2 regions of the Staphylococcus sp. IVB6214 genome follow, and region 2 is predicted to be linked to the other one. Evidence: predicted binding sites of a transcription regulator. Region 2 holds the regulator's gene; the other holds the start of a gene.
What was found. The regulator CtsR, encoded in region 2, represses protease genes until heat stress. The targets are predictions, from matches to a motif close to ATGGTCAATAAAGGTCAAACA.
Positions count from the first base shown of each region.

Region 1: the regulator CtsR is predicted to act here: its motif matches at 1,425-1,445, upstream of clpP (ATP-dependent Clp endopeptidase proteolytic subunit ClpP).

Region 1 covers NZ_CP094723.1:502,328-505,761, reverse strand. Annotated here, with positions in the region: gene MUA51_RS02435 (VOC family protein) at 1-655, opposite strand, end outside; gene clpP (ATP-dependent Clp endopeptidase proteolytic subunit ClpP) at 790-1,377, opposite strand; gene MUA51_RS02425 (cold-shock protein) at 2,099-2,299, shown strand; gene MUA51_RS02420 (DUF1304 domain-containing protein) at 2,356-2,721, opposite strand; gene MUA51_RS10795 (fibrinogen-binding adhesin SdrG C-terminal domain-containing protein) at 3,017-3,434, opposite strand, start outside.
Region 2 covers NZ_CP094723.1:252,579-256,012, forward strand. Annotated here, with positions in the region: gene MUA51_RS01185 (ISL3 family transposase) at 1-55, shown strand, start outside; gene MUA51_RS01190 (NupC/NupG family nucleoside CNT transporter) at 381-1,586, opposite strand; gene MUA51_RS01195 (CtsR family transcriptional regulator) at 1,752-2,213, shown strand; gene MUA51_RS01200 (UvrB/UvrC motif-containing protein) at 2,234-2,770, shown strand; gene MUA51_RS01205 (protein arginine kinase) at 2,760-3,434, shown strand, end outside.

The DNA.
Region 1 (3,434 bases), 250 kb from region 2:
ATTGCCACGCATTTACTGCAAGATGATGATGATACGTACCATCAGACATAAATACCGCACGTGGCATTTGCGCAACACGTTTAAATGTGAATTGTTGATAGAATTCAGATGACCCTTCTACATCATGTGATTTCAAGTGTAAATGACCGATCTTTGCGTCATTTGGCATTCCTTGCCATAATGTATCACCTGCTATCTCCAATAAACGATTACCATCCAATTCAAGTGTATCCATTACAACTTGATCCCCTTGCCACGTCCATGTTGCTGAATCTCGATCTGCGTATACTTCAATGCCATTCCCTTCAGGATCATTGAAATAGATTGCTTGACTGACTATATGATCTCCACCTGATACCATCACTTGATGTTTTAACAAATGATGAAGCAATTGACCGACTTGCCTTTTATCAGGTAGCAATATCGCCACATGAAATAGCCCTGCTTCACTCACACTGGCATGACGTCCATTCTTTAATGCCCTCAAAATAAGCTGATGTCCGTTTCGACCTATATTTAACACTGCTTGCTCATCTGTAACCACTGACGGTTCTAAACCAACTACCTCAGTGTAAAACTTTACTTGTTGCTTTATATCATTCACATTCAATACAATTCGTGATACATGTGCAAAATGATTTTGATGGAAATTCATAGACTCACTCTTTTCTTTTTAAGTATAATTAATATACTAGATATGTGATACTTTGTCATCCATTCTGTCTAAAACTTGATCAAAATAAAAAGGCATATCACATCATATGCGATACACCTTTATGATTAAAAATATTATGCGTGTTCTGGCACCATTACTTCATCAATTAAGCCGTATTCTTTTGCTTCCTCGGCTGTTAAGAAGTTATCACGGTCAGTATCTTTTTGAATCTTTTCAATAGATTGACCTGTACGCTCAGATAAAATTTTATTAAGTTTCTCACGTGTTTTTAAGATATGATTTGCGGCAATTTCAATTTCTGTTGCTTGACCTTGCGCGCCACCTAGTGGTTGGTGAATCATGACTTCAGCATTAGGAAGTGCGAAACGTTTCCCTTTTGCACCAGCAGCAAGTAAGAATGATCCCATTGATGCAGCCATACCGATACAGATTGTTTGTACATCCGGCTTGATGTGTTGAATTGTATCGTAAATTGCAAAACCAGCAGTTACACTACCACCTGGTGAGTTAATATATAAATAGATATCTTTCTCAGCATCTTGTGCTTGTAAAAATAAGAGTTGTGATACAATTGAATTTGCAACGTTATCGTCAATTGCTGACCCTAACATGATAATACGGTCTTTCAGTAGACGTGAATAAATGTCATACGCACGTTCTCCACGATTTGTTGTTTCTATAACTGTAGGAATTAAATTCATAAGTCCTGCCTCCTATATTCTTGTTTATTTGTTTATAGTTTAACCCAAAAGTCAAACATGGTCAAAACTTAAGCATTCCCTTATTTCATGTTATAATGTATAAGGTTCAAATAATCTTATTGACTCCTCGTAGTGTAATGGATAACACTTAAGATTCCGGTTCTTACAATGAAGGTTCGATTCCTTCCGAGGAGGTTAAAAGTATTGATATGACAGGCTTTTCATGTACTTTGTGATCAATACAATTCAGAAATCCCTATTTATTTTACTCTAATCTATGCTAAGTATGTTGGGAAAACAAACATTTAACTATTGTTTCTTATCAAGTGTTTGGCATAGTGCGCGTTAATATAACGTAAGCCTATACTCGAAAATTAGCGTACAGGCTTTTTCTTCACTTTAAAAGTGATATTTTTGTATACGCTTCGACCGTATATGTTCTAGCTAGAATGAGATTAGTATTTCATCTTATTAACCTTTTAAAATCTATGCCGAAAGTGTATTTTATTACTTTTATGGCACTTAAACCATTGTTTTTCACTTTTTAAAAGTTTTTATTAAAATTCTCTTTACTTTTACTCAAATACCCTGTATAGTTTAATTTATCGTAATAAAAGCTCGTGTAATTGAATTGTAGTTTATTTTGAAGAATATACTCCTTTTGATGAAAGAATTTTTTTACAGAAATAAAAACGTGCAATATGCACACGGAGGTATTCTTATGTATAACGGTACAGTAAAATGGTTTAACGCAGAAAAAGGTTTTGGATTTATCGAACGTGAAGAAGGAAACGACGTATTCGTTCACTTCTCAGCAATCGAAGGTGAAGGCTACAAATCATTAGAAGAAGGTCAACAAGTGGAATTTGATATCGTATCAGGTGACCGCGGTGATCAAGCAGCTAACGTTATCAAACGTTAATTCGTTATTATAATTAAAGAATCGAGACATTTCTTGAATGAAGTGTCTCGATTTTTTTATGCTAAAAATAAAATGCTAATCAGTGTAACGATCGGTAATGTACCTTGCTTGAAGAAGATACTTTTATCACTTGAGATACCGCCATATAGTGCCACACCTACAATATACAAAAGTAACATAGTACAAACTTCTTTTGGATCCCCCGAGAAAAATACACCATATAACAATAATATACCGATTATACCGTTATAAATGCCTTGGTTTTTCAACAACATTTGTATGTGATGATCACGTAATTTGTCCTTTGAGATATTAAACACACGACTCGTTTGATCTGAAACTGTTTTAAACGTTTCGAGATACATAATAAAAAAGAACTCTAAAGCCACTAATACAACTAGAATTGTCGATATAATAGACATTTTCTTCTCTCCTTTTTAATAATTTAAGTCACTTAAACACAGATGACTCCCATACTTTATGCCATTTCCAGTAAAAAATACAAATAATTAAGCTTAAAAATAAATTTTTATATCTCACACTTACTAAATATGTCTTGTTTTTGTCTAGACAACGAAAAAGAGTGGGACACCGAAATGCCCCACTCTAAATCTCTATCAGTTACTTGTGTCGCAGTTGTTAATAACTTAACAACAAGCTATACACTTTTGCCCCATAGATTTTCTATTGATTTCTTTAGCGAATAATTAATGTTAATTATTCTTTATCATTTTTTCTGCGACGTGATCTGAATAAGAATACAGAACCCATTGCTGCAAATAATGAACCAAGAAGTGTACCTTCATAGTTTGTTTCATTACCTGTATCAGGAAGATGTTTCTTACCATCTTTGTCTTTGCCATCATGGTCTGCAGGCTTGTCACCATCTTTATCCATTTCTGTCTCAGCGTCTGAATCTGAATCGCTATCTGCATCTGCATCTGCATCTGCGTCCGCGTCCGCATCTGATTCTACATCTGAATCCGAGTCAGAATCGCTATCTGCGTCTGCATCACTGTCTGCATCCGAGTCAGAGTCGCTATCTGCGTCTGAATCACTGTCTGCATCTGAATCAGAGTCGCTATCCGCGTCTGAATCTGAGTCCGCATCTGAGTCAGAATCGCTATCTGCGTCT
Region 2 (3,434 bases):
TAAGCTATATCAACGACGTAAAAAGGATAGTTTACTAATAAATAACGCTGCATAAATATATTACGTAGTAATCGCTATCTAATATGTCCTAACACACTTAGAGATGTGTATCTAAAATCATTTCTAATACGAGACGCCTAAGGCAACAAGCCGAACGGAAAATCCATTTTGGCTTCTTTTATTCAATAAAGCCAAAATTAGTTGAAGTGAGGCGCCTTGGCAAGCGAGTATTAAAGAAATGATGGTATAGAAAAAGCGCACAATTAATAATTAAACTGTACGCTTAAATGAATGTAGAGATGACTACATGTTATGATTAAGTTAAAAATAAAATTAGTTACTTTTTATTATCTGCCCACCACAAAAAATGGACTTCCTATTTAAATAAAGAATCCTGCGATTGTTGCAGAGATGAATGATACAAGTGTTGCACCGAATAAAAGTTTTAATCCGAAGCGAGCAACAACGTCACCTTTTTCATCGTTTAATGACTTGATGGCACCTGAGATGATACCAATTGAGCTGAAGTTGGCGAATGATACTAAGAAGACAGATACGACACCAACTGCGCGATCTGATAACCCTTCTACTTTTCCAAGTTCTGTCATTGCGACGAATTCGTTTGATAATAATTTTGTTGCCATGATTGAACCAGCGTCAACTGCATCACTCCATGGAATCCCTGTTAAGAATGCAAGTGGTGCGAAGATAAAGCCGATTAATGTTTGGAAGTTCCAGTCTAATGAACCGCCTGAAACCATTGCGATAATACCGCCAACAATTCCGTTTAATAATGAAATCAATGCGATATAACCAATTAACATGGCACCTACGATAACAGCAACTTTGAAACCATCTAAAATGTATTCCCCTAACATTTCAAAGAATGATTGTTTTTTCTCGTCTGTATCGATCAGTAATTTATCATTCTCTTCATCCACTTTGTATGGATTGATGATTGATGCGATGATGAAACCACCAAATAAGTTTAAGACAACAGCTGTTACAACGAATTCTGGTTTGATCATTGTGAAGTATGCCCCAACGATTGACGCAGAAACTGTTGACATGGCAGATGCTGTCAATGTGTACAAGCGGTGTTTCGGAATAAACGGCAATTGTTTTTTCAATGAAATGAATACTTCAGACTGACCTAAGATCGCTGAAGCAACAGCATTATATGATTCTAAACGCCCCATACCGTTTACTTTAGAAATCAAGAAACCAAGTACGTTAATGATAACTGGTAAAATCTTTAAATATTGTAAAATACCGATTAATGCTGAAATGAACACGATCGGTAATAACACGTTAATGAAGAAAGTAGATTCCCCTTCATTCATTAAGCCGCCGAATACAAAGTTGATCCCTTCAGATGCTTGTTGAAGCAAGTATCCAAACCCTGATGCTACGCCACCAACGATTTTAATCCCGATGCTCGTTTTAAGTAAGAAAAAGGCTAAAACGACTTGGATGGCAAGCATAAGACCGATGTATTGCCAGCGCACATTTTTTCTGTCAGAACTTGCAAGTAGCGCGAGCGCTAAGAAAACAATGATGCCGACAATCCCAATAATAATATGCATGCATGACACCTCTTATTCAAATTTATTAATATTTTCACTAACTCTATAATACAACATAAATGAAAGCAATAACATAACAAATTGATAAATTGGAAAACATATTGGTTGAAAAAGGTCAAAGGGGGTCATATAATATAGTCAAAGATGGTCAAAAGGGGTGATATGATGCACAATATGTCAGATATCATAGAGCAATATATTAAGCAGTTGTTTGAAGAAGCACAAGCCGATGTTGTAGAGATACAACGCGCGAATATTGCTGAACGTTTCGATTGCGTACCATCTCAGCTCAACTATGTGATAAAGACAAGATTTACGAATGAACATGGATATGAAATAGAGAGTAAGCGTGGTGGTGGTGGTTATATTCGCATCACTAAGATAGAAACGAAAGATCATGCGAGTTATATTAAACACTTGTTGTCACTGATTGGGACATCCTTATCACAGCAGCAAGCCTATTATATTATTGATGGTTTGCTCGAGAATGATTTGATTACGGAACGGGAAGCAAAAATGATTGCGGCAGTTATTGATCGTGAAACATTGAAGTTAGATGTGGCAGCGAGAGATATTATTCGTGCCAATATCATGAAACGGCTGTTACCAGTGATTAATTATTATTAAAGGTGAGAAGGTGATGCGTCATGTATCGTCATGAAGAAGAGCAACAACTGAAAAAATCAAACGCAGATAAACAAACGGGCATCCATCTGTCTCATGAATATTCGCAAGGGCATTCGGATGCGCAATGGCACGAAGGTGATGATGTTGAAGGGACTTTTGTCATTCAACAGATTTTACAACATCTCGCAGCGAAACACGGCATAAATGTCGATCAAATGATGTTTCGTGAAGCAAAGCGCTGTCCAACTTGTCAGATGACGTTAAAAGATATTGCACATGTCGGCAAGTTTGGTTGTCATGATTGTTATGAGACGTTTCGTGATGACGTGGCTGACATTGTACGTCGTGTGCAAGGCGGTCACTTGGAACATTCCGGCAAGTATCCGAAGTCGTCACATACAAAGCGTGCTTTGAAACGACAAATCGAAGAAAAACGGTCCTATTTAGAAACGCTGGTTGCACAACAAGCGTTTGAAGAAGCGGCTATTGTTCGAGATGAAATCCAAGCGTTGGAAGAAACGCAACAAAGCGAGGTGTCGAGACACGATGACGAATGAACATGATGCACCGTTGACGAATGGTCACCAACAAACGGCGACGCAACCGGTCGTGATGTCTTCACGCATTCGTTTGGCACGTAATCTTGAAAATTATGTGCATCCATTGATGTTTCCAAACGAAGATGAGGGACATCGCGTCGTCAACGAAGTACAAGATGCGCTGACGGACTTGAAGGTACAGCGATTGTCCGATATGGATCAACAAAGTGCATACAAGCTTGTAGCGAAGCATTTGATCAGTCCAGATCTGACGAAGCAACCTGCAGCAGCAGTGTTGCTGAACGATGATGAGACGGTCAGTGTGATGGTCAACGAGGAAGATCACGTGCGCATTCAGGTCATGGGACAAGACTTGTCGCTGGATGCTCTGTATCAACGGGCTTCGGAAATTGATGATCAACTGGATGCCGAAGTTGATATTAGTTATGATGAGACACTCGGTTATTTGACGACGTGTCCGACGAATATCGGAACGGGGATGCGTGCAAGTGTGATGTTGCATCTGCCGGGGTTGTCGATTATGAAGCGCATGAATCGTATTGCACAATCGATTAATCGATTTGGATTTACGATTCGTGGTATTTACGGTGAAGGGTCACAAGTGTATGGTCATGTGTACCAAGTGTCGAACCAGCTGACGCTTGGGAAGTCGGAACACGAG